3 regions of the Anaerostipes sp. PC18 genome follow, and region 1 is predicted to be linked to each of the others. Evidence: riboswitches for the same ligand, from Rfam matches in the RefSeq annotation. Region 1 holds a riboswitch; each other region holds the start of a gene.

Region 1 (3,110 bases):
AGGACCTCACGGCTCACCATAAACAGGCGCTTTGTTTTCTCATTGCGCAGCAGGATGCCGCTTCGCCAAAATACGATCCGGATCAGGAGAAACCTTTCCATCTCGTCATAAGATATCTTCTCCCCTGTCACCTGCACAAAAATATCATAGCAGTAATATACATCGAGAATACCGTAAGTAAACAGCATCCCGAAAATAACCTGCTCCCATCTTGTATGCCTTTCCATGATCTTCCCGGACTTGTGGCTCTTTAAAATAAAATAAAACAGATCCTTTGCCTCTATATTAACAGCCACCTGGTCCTCTTCCACATGAATGAAGCCCAGATACCGGAGCTGCTGAAGATCATTAAAATTGGGCTCCAGTGCAAACTGCCCATCCTTCTGTTCCCAAAGTTCAAACAAAAGTTCAATTGCCTCCAACTGAAGCATCCAGAGAAGAACCTGGGGCTCATCGATGAGTCTGCCGGCGATCTCCCCGGCCAGTTCAAGCTTGGCTGCATCTGCCTGCACCGGCAGAAAGAGGCGTTCACAGATTACTATTAAATTTCTTGTCTTATTGGTAGATAGTTCTTCTACATACGGCCGCTCTGAATACAAAATTCTTGCCATCCTGACCACCTCTTCTTCTAATTTATTGTATCACAGTTTTTTGATTTCTTCTATTCTTTCTATTGCCATATCGTATCCCATCTGATAAGTCTCCCTGAGCACATCGATATCCTTTTCAAAACTGTCAATGGGATGATCCGGCCTGAGAATCACAGCCTTTCCTTCTCTCTCCAGTCTCTCGCAGTACCGGACAGTGCGGTTGTACTCCACATGACGGTTCAAAAGCAGGTCCGGAAGCTTCGGATACTTTCTTTTCAGCAGCCTTGATGTAACCTTATGGCTTTTGCTGAGCTCCTTTTTATATCCCTTTGGTCTTGTGAGTACGATCAAATGCTTGTCATTGCCGTCCCGTATCGCTTTGCGAACCGGGATCGGATCTGCGATTCCTCCGTCGAAATAAGGAACACCGTCCAGATTGATCGCCGGGAAAATAAGCGGCAGTGCGCAGGTTGCCCTCAGCATCATGCACTCCTCATCCAAGTCTTTTCCGTCTTTGTACTCGATTTCCCCGGTCAGGGCATTGGTAACTCCCACTAGGATTTTTCCGTCATATTTGTAAAAGGTGTCCCAGTCAAACGGATATAATTTATTTGGGATCACATTGTAAACAAAATTCAGCCCGAACAGGCTTCTTTCTTTGATAAGATTCTGTCTTCCTACATACCTGGGATCATTTCTGTGATTCATAAGGATCTGAAGATTTCTCTCCCTCTGTCTGGATACGTAAGAAAAGCCGTCACAGATGCCGGCTGACACTCCGATCACATACGGAAACATAATGTCGCGGTCCAGCAGGGCATCCATCACCCCTGCGCTGAAAATAGGCCGGAATGTCCCGCCCTCTAATATTAAACTTGCCATTTTCTCTCACTCCTAACTGCGTTTGGGCACTCCCCGTAATCCGCGGAAATGCTTCTCCTTTCCTTTATTATAACACAAAAACTGGAAACTTATTGTATGAGTTTTTATCACTTGATTGTCTCTTTTGGCTGATATTGCAATTTTCAAACCATTGCACTTTCTAATAAACAATGATACAATACGAAAGATGACCTTTAAGGTCGTTTTTGAAACTAAAATGGGAGCTTTTACGGGCTGAGAGGAAGGATGAACCTTCGACCATCATACCTGATTTGGGTAATGCCAACGTAGGGATTTAGATGCTTATTGTAACGGAAGCATGTACATTAAAAAGTAATGTTCCGAAAACTAAATACTGCATTTTAGATTCCCTCCCGACTGATTGAAACGAGGAGGTTGTAAGATGACTTACACAACACAGATGAATGCCGCCAGAGCCGGCATCGCGACCAAGGAAATGGAAACTGTAGCTGCCTATGAAGGAATGGATCTTCAAAAGCTTATGAATGAAGTTGCCGCCGGAACAATCGTCATACCGGCCAACAAAAATCATAAATGCTTAAAGCCGTTCGGCATCGGCAATTCCCTGAAAACAAAGATCAATGTCAACCTTGGAACATCCAGAGACTGTCTGAATATGGATATGGAAATGAAGAAAGTAAACCAGGCTGTCTCCATGGGTGCTGAAGCGATCATGGATCTTTCTTCTTTCGGGGACACTCAGACCTTCAGAAGAAAGCTTGTGGCTGAATGCCCGGCCATTCTGGGCACTGTTCCGATTTACGATGCCATCGTATACTACAACAAGGCTCTCAAGGATATCACATCCAGAGAATGGATCGACATATTTAAAATGCATGCGGAAGACGGAGTCGACTTCATGACCATTCACTGCGGGATTAACCGCAGTACTGCAGACCGTTTTAAGGCCATGAAGAGACAGATGAACATTGTTTCCCGCGGCGGATCATTGATCTTTGCCTGGATGGAAGCTACCGGCTGTGAAAATCCGTTCTTTGAATACTATGATGAGATTTTGGACATTTGTAATGAATATGACGTTACTCTAAGCCTCGGGGATGCCTGCCGTCCGGGGTGCATTAAAGACGCCAGCGATATTTCTCAGATCGAGGAGCTGGTAACTTTGGGAGAATTGACGGCCCGGGCCTGGAAAAAGGATGTCCAGGTAATGATCGAAGGACCCGGACACATGCCAATGGACCAGATACAGGCAAATATGAAAATTCAGCAGACTATATGCAAAGGTGCGCCTTTTTATGTGTTAGGGCCGCTGGTTACCGATATCGCCCCTGGATATGACCATATCACTTCAGCGATCGGAGGTGCCATTGCAGCGGCATCCGGTGCAAGCTTCCTGTGTTATGTTACACCGGCCGAGCATCTGCGTCTTCCAAATGTAGACGATGTAAAAGAAGGCATTATGGCTTCAAAGATTGCAGCCCATGCGGCGGATATCGCCAAAGGCATAAAAGGAGCAATCGATTGGGACAACCAGATGGCCAAGGCAAGGCAGAAGCTTGACTGGGAGGCCCAGTTTGATCTGGCTTTAGACCCTGAAAAGGCAAGAAGGTACCGCGCTGAATCAAAACCTGAAAGAGAAGATACATGTACCATGTG
Region 2 (3,110 bases), 830 kb from region 1:
CGGACAGGCCGGGCGGACATGAACCTCTTTTGCACCGCTCTGATAAAGGAATTCTGTGGTTTCCCGGAGCTGGGTTCCCCTTACGATGGAGTCATCAATCAATAAAAGGCTTTTATCCTGGATCAGTTCGTGGACCGGGATCAGTTTCATCTTGGCGATCAGATTCCTTTTGCTCTGTATGGTCGGCATAAAGGAACGAGGCCAGGTCGGTGTATATTTAATAAATGGTCTGGAAAATGGGATTCCGGATTCGTTGGCATATCCTATAGCATGTGCGGTTCCTGAATCAGGGACTCCTGCCACTGTATCCGGTGAGGCATCATCACGCTGAGCCAGCTTCTTTCCGCACTCATAGCGCATTTCCTCCACGCTGATTCCTTCATAAGAGGACGAAGGATAACCATAATAAACCCAAAGGAAAGTACAGATCTTCATATCTTCGCCTGGCTTTGCCAGAGTCTGAATGCCTTCGGGCGTAAGAATCACGATCTCTCCGGGACCAAGCTCACGTTCGGCCACATATCCGAGATTCAAATAGGCAAAACTCTCAAAGGAAATACAGTAGCCATCGTCTTTTTTGCCTACAGCAATCGGAGTGCGGCCCATTTTGTCTCTGGCGGCATAGATGCCTTTCGGTGTCAGAAGCACGATCGTCATGGAACCGTCGATGACATCCTGTGCATGCTGAATTCCTTCCACGAGATGTTCTTTCTGATTGATGATAGCAGCAACCAGCTCCGTTGCGTTAATATCTCCGCCGCTCATTTCAAGAAAATGTGTGTGGCCTGAATCAAACATCTGCTTTATAATTTCATCCGTGTTATTGATCTTTCCTACTGTCATGATCGCGTAAGTACCGTGGTGGGAGCGAACGATCAGCGGCTGCGGTTCGTAATCGGAAATACAGCCGATGCCCATATATCCGTGCATTTTGTTGACGTCTTTGTCAAATTTTGTCCGGAACGGAGCATTTTCTATGTTATGAATGGCCCGGTCAAAACCGTCGTCTTTACTGTAAACCGCCATACCGGCACGTCTTGTCCCAAGATGGGAATGATAGTCTGTCCCAAAATATAAATCAAAAACACAATCCTGTTTTGAAGTGACACCAAAAAATCCGCCCATAAATTCCTCCGTTTTGTAAATAAAATTATATTGCTGTATTTATTATAACCAAACGGAAGGAACGGGACAAGGAAAGATTGGTATTCTTTCGAAATGGGAATTGATTTAATTCAATATATTCATTATAATACAAACATACCGTTAAACCGAGACATACGAAAACTTTATATACAGGGGTGCTGGCAGACTGCCGGCTGAGAGTAAGACGAGAAGAAGTCTTTAACCCTTATACCTGATCTGGGTAATGCCAGCGTAGGAATAAAACAGTACAGTTGTACATGAGACTATTTCCCCGTTGGATTTTATCCGGCGGGGTTTTTATTTCATAGTAAAGTTCTACGACCTTCCCTAATGAAATAAAAATGCTCCGCAGGTTGTGCACAGATGCGCAAGGAAATTATTTGCCTTTGGCAAATTGCATCCGGCACGCAAAGTTGTCAAGGAAACAGATTTATGAGGAGGAAAGAAATATGAATGCAAGCGTAGCGATCCAAACACTGCCGGAGGCAGCCAATGACGAAGAATTGATCCGTATTGTGGATCAGGTAATTGATTATATTAAGAGTACGGGACTGAATTATTATGTGGGACCGTTTGAAACTGCGATTGAGGGTGACTACGATGAACTGATGGACATTGTGAAAGAGTGTCAGCATATCGCTGTCCGTGCGGGTGCACCGTCGGTTGCGGCTTACATTAAAGTGTCCTATAAGCCAGAAGGGGATGTGCTTACCATTGATAAAAAAGTTACAAAACACCACCAATAAACTGTGGCCGGCAGCGGCGATCCTTGTGCTTCTGGCATTATGGCAGACTGCCAGCGGGACAGGGATGGTTTCAAAATTTCTGCTTCCGTCGCCGGTGGATGTGGTCAAGGCATTTGTGAATGATTTTTCACTGCTGATGACGAATGCGAGAGTGACCATAATTGAATCGTTTATCGGTCTGCTGATGGGCGTTGTCATTGGTTTTTTTATGGCAGTGCTCATGGATCATTTCGATAAAATGTATAAGGCATTTTATCCGCTGATCGTGTTGACGCAGACGGTGCCCACAGTGGCCATTGCGCCGCTCCTTGTATTGTGGTTTGGATATGAAATGCTTCCAAAGGTAATCTTGATTATTATCGTGACATTTTTTCCGATTACTGTGAGCCTGCTGGACGGCTTTCGTTCGGCGGACAAAGATACAATCAGTCTGATGCGATCCATGGGTGCGTCAAAGCTGCAGATATTCCGGTATGTGAAATTTCCGGGATCTCTGGGCCAGTTTTTTGCCAGCCTGCGGATTTCAGCTTCCTATGCAGTTGTGGGAGCCGTCATTTCAGAATGGCTGGGAGGATTTGAAGGTCTGGGCGTCTATATGATCCGGGTTAAGAAAGGTTTTGCATTTGACAAAATGTTCGCGGTGATCTTTATGATTTCTGCGATCAGTCTGCTGCTGATGTGGGCAGTCAATTTTCTGCAGAAGAAATGTATGCCATGGGAGAGCCGGGAATAGCCGAAAAAGTGAAAAGAGGATGATGATTATGAAAAAGAGAATGTTAGCTGTATTCCTTTCTGCATTATTAGCTGTATCAATGACTGGATGCGGATCAAAGAAAGAGGAAGCCGGAGACGGAAAGCTTAAAAAGATTACATTTGTTCTGGACTGGACACCGAATACTAACCACACAGGTATTTATGTGGCAAAGGAAAAAGGATATTTTAAAGAGGCCGGCCTGGACGTGGAAATCGTACAGCCGCCGGAGGACGGAGCAGAAGTACTTGTGGGCTCCGGGAAAGCACAGTTCGGTATTTCATTTCAGGATACAATGATGCCTGCTGTCGTTGGAGATGATGCCCTTCCGATCAAGGCTGTGGCAGCAGTTTTACAGCATAATACATCGGGGATCGTTTCCCGGAAGGGGGAAGGGATCAAGCGTCCGAAGGGGCTGGAAGGCAAAAAATATGCCACATGGAATCAGGATATTGAAAAAGCAATCT
Region 3 (3,110 bases), 1.6 Mb from region 1:
CGCAGTACACACAGTGATTGACACAGTAATTGGCAATATAAAGCGGTGTAAACAGACAGACCGTATTCCCGAAATGCTTCATTGTTTCCTTTTTTGCTCTTTTGGCCATTGGCTCCAGAAAATCCATGGCAGCCGGTGAGAGCAGAGCCTTGTAGTCCTCAGCACTCACCGTTTCTTTTGAAAGAGCTGTGATGACATCGTCTTTTGTGTAAACATTGTAGTCATATTCATCATATTCCTTTAACACTTCATCTAATATCTCCATCGCCCTAGTCCTCCAAAAATCCTGTCAGCGGAGATGAGGCATCTCCTCCATGGTCCAGGACCCGTCCCAGTCCGGCAAGGTATGCCTTTCTTCCTGCGTCAACTGCCATTTTAAAAGCCTTTGCCATGGATACCACATCTCCTGCCGTAGCTACAGCCGTATTTGCCAGTACGGCATCGGCTCCCATCTCCATTGCTGCACAGGCCTCGGACGGCTTCCCGATTCCGGCATCCACAATGACCGGAAGATCGGTATCATCAATCAGCATTTGGATAAAATCTTTCGTAAGGAGTCCTTTGTTGCTTCCGATGGGCGCTGCCAGAGGCATGACCGCGGCGGCGCCTGCACTTTCCAGGTCCCTTGCCGTATTCAAATCGGGGCTCACATAGGGAAGAACAGTGAAACCCTCTCTTGAAAGAATCTCCGTGGCTTTGATTGTCTCTGCGTTGTCGGGCATCAGATACTTTGTATCCCGTATCACTTCGATCTTGATAAAATCACCGCATCCCACTTCTCTTGCAAGCCTTGCAATGCGCACAGCCTCCTGGGCATTTCTTGCCCCGGAGGTGTTTGGAAGCAGTGTCACCGTATCCGGTATGTACTCTAAAATATTGCTGGAACCTGCCTCCTTTACCCGCCTGAGCGCCATAGTAACAATCTGGGCTTCGGCCGCATTTACAGCCTCCGCCGTCTTTTCCAGGCTGAACTTTCCGGTTCCAAGCAGAAACCTTGATGTAAATTCCTTTGTTCCGATTTTTAATGTATCACTCATCTTTATACCTCTTCTTCTCCTAAAATCAGCCGTATCGCCATGTTCGCCTCGTGTCCCGCACAGATTGATACTCTGGCCGCAGTCAGTGATTCCTCTGTTGATATCCCATGTGTCCCGTCTCCGCACACATAAAGCCGTTTCATTTTCTTTGCCGTTTTTATCAGGTTTGAACTGTAAGATCCGGCCATCCCGCTGCCGGAAATAACGGTATTGTCAGGCAGCTGAGACAATACGCCGTTGACCAGCTCGGCTTTCGCCTTTGGCGAGTCAAATGCCTCGCAGATAATCGGATATGGCCGAAACAGCTCTGCCGCATTTTCCTGCGTCACCCTTCCGTCAAAAAATCCCAGTTCAATCCACGGGTTGACCTGGCGGATCAGTTCACTCATGGCTTCTGTTTTTTTCATGCCAATCTGGGAAATGGTGTATGCCTGCCGGTTTAGGTTGGATGGATCTACCCGGTCAAAATCTGCCAGAAACAGCTTCCTGATCCCCGTTCTTGCAAGCATCAGGGCTATATTAGAGCCAAGACCCCCAAGACCCGCAACGGCCACGGTTCCTTCCCTGAGCCTTTCCCTCACTTTCGGCGTCTGGCGTCTGTCCAGTTCCTGTTCAAATCGTTCTCTCGTCAGCATCTCATCCACCGCCTACGAAGCTGACGATCTCCAGTGTATCCGCCTCTGTCAGCATGATAGTTTCATACTCAGCCTTTGGGACGATCTTTCCGTTTCTCTCCACCGCAATGTGCTCAAGCCTGTAACCCTCTTTCAGAAGAAATTCCTTCAGAGTGATCCTGCCCTCGAGGAATCTTTTGTTTCCATTGACACGCATCATAACTCTCCTTTCGTTTCCCGGAGCCACAAACGAAAAAAAGATGAAGCGTAAGCTCCATCTCTGTGTTCTATCGATTGAAAACTCCCTACGCTAGTGCTAACTAACAGGTTCCATGAATCTTCGGGTTATACCCTCTTCTCAGCCGATAACATCGGTTCTCCAGTTTTACTTGTTTATGAAATTATATGGCAGACAGCATTCCTCTGCCTTACCAAAAAATATTATAATCCTGTTATCTGAAAAATTCAAGTATATTTTTTGTCGTTTGCGCCGGCTTTTCTATCATTTGCGTTTTTTCAGCACAGCCACGGTTCCGTATGGTACAAGTAATACATCAGAACATTTGCTTTTATTTCAACCTATTACTGCAGAACTATAAGTTTCCAGCCAGGGAAGCAGCTCCATATCCATCCCGATCCCCCCGGAAGGAATACTGGGGCGAATGAATATGAAGATCACACAGCCCCGGAAAAATAAGCTTTCCGCTGTAATCCTCAACTCTGATCCCTGAAAATCGTTCAGGAAGTTCTCTCCATTTTCCCTTCACCTTCCCGTCTCCACAGACCAGATAAGAATCCTCGTGGCTCCGGAACTTCCCTGGTTCAGGCGTATAAATAATGTCTCCTTTTAAAGCAAAGCTATCCATTATCATATCCTCCTGAATCTATCTTCAGATCTTTAAGTGTGACTATAGTATCATAAAAATTGTTCAAACATACAAAAATCTGAAAATCTCCATTTCTACAGATAGGATACGCAAATAATACAATATATTATTATTTAATTTTCACTTTCAAAGTTTTCCTTACGCAACCTGACTTTATATAAACCGTGATAGTCCCTTTTCTACTTTTTGTCGTAAGCTTTCCGCCTTTTGAAATAGAAGCATATTTTTTGCTCTTTGATGAAAGAGACCATTTGACGGACTTGGAGGTTCCATAGGCTTTTGCTCTAAACCGGTAACTTTTTCTACGTTTCACTGTCTTTCTATAGGAGGTGATTTTCAGGTAAGGTTTTTTAATCGTCACCTTCACTGTTTTGCTGTAATTTTTTAATTTTGCTGTTACTGTGATCTTTCCTGCTTTTTTTGCAGACAGTTTTCCAGACGCAGAAACGGATGCCAAAGACCGGCGGCTGACGCTCCATGCTACTTTTCCTGATACACCCACTGCCTGAGCCTTTAGTTGAACACTCTTTCCTGTATATACACTGGATGGACAGGAAGTAATTTTAATATAT

The links. A riboswitch is a leader RNA that binds a small molecule or an ion and turns the genes downstream of it on or off. The one in region 1 is predicted to bind thiamine pyrophosphate.
Region 2: another riboswitch for thiamine pyrophosphate. It lies ahead of P8F77_RS01290 (thiamine-binding protein); the one in region 1 lies ahead of thiC (phosphomethylpyrimidine synthase ThiC).
Region 3: another riboswitch for thiamine pyrophosphate. It lies ahead of thiS (sulfur carrier protein ThiS); the one in region 1 lies ahead of thiC (phosphomethylpyrimidine synthase ThiC).

What each region holds. Positions count from the first base shown of each region.
Region 1 covers NZ_CP121164.1:2,839,291-2,842,400, forward strand. The annotation lists gene P8F77_RS15260 (hypothetical protein) at 1-611, opposite strand, end outside; gene P8F77_RS15265 (patatin family protein) at 642-1,472, opposite strand; TPP riboswitch at 1,680-1,783, shown strand; gene thiC (phosphomethylpyrimidine synthase ThiC) at 1,876-3,110, shown strand, end outside.
Region 2 covers NZ_CP121164.1:245,985-249,094, forward strand. The annotation lists gene P8F77_RS01285 (amidophosphoribosyltransferase) at 1-1,125, opposite strand, end outside; TPP riboswitch at 1,288-1,401, shown strand; gene P8F77_RS01290 (thiamine-binding protein) at 1,596-1,892, shown strand; gene P8F77_RS01295 (ABC transporter permease) at 1,861-2,625, shown strand; gene P8F77_RS01300 (ABC transporter substrate-binding protein) at 2,654-3,110, shown strand, end outside.
Region 3 covers NZ_CP121164.1:1,198,180-1,201,289, reverse strand. The annotation lists gene thiH (2-iminoacetate synthase ThiH) at 1-265, opposite strand, end outside; gene P8F77_RS06555 (thiazole synthase) at 270-1,037, opposite strand; gene thiF (sulfur carrier protein ThiS adenylyltransferase ThiF) at 1,040-1,672, opposite strand; gene thiS (sulfur carrier protein ThiS) at 1,674-1,871, opposite strand; TPP riboswitch at 1,937-2,043, opposite strand; gene P8F77_RS06540 (hypothetical protein) at 2,245-2,517, opposite strand; gene P8F77_RS06535 (GH32 C-terminal domain-containing protein) at 2,648-3,110, opposite strand, start outside.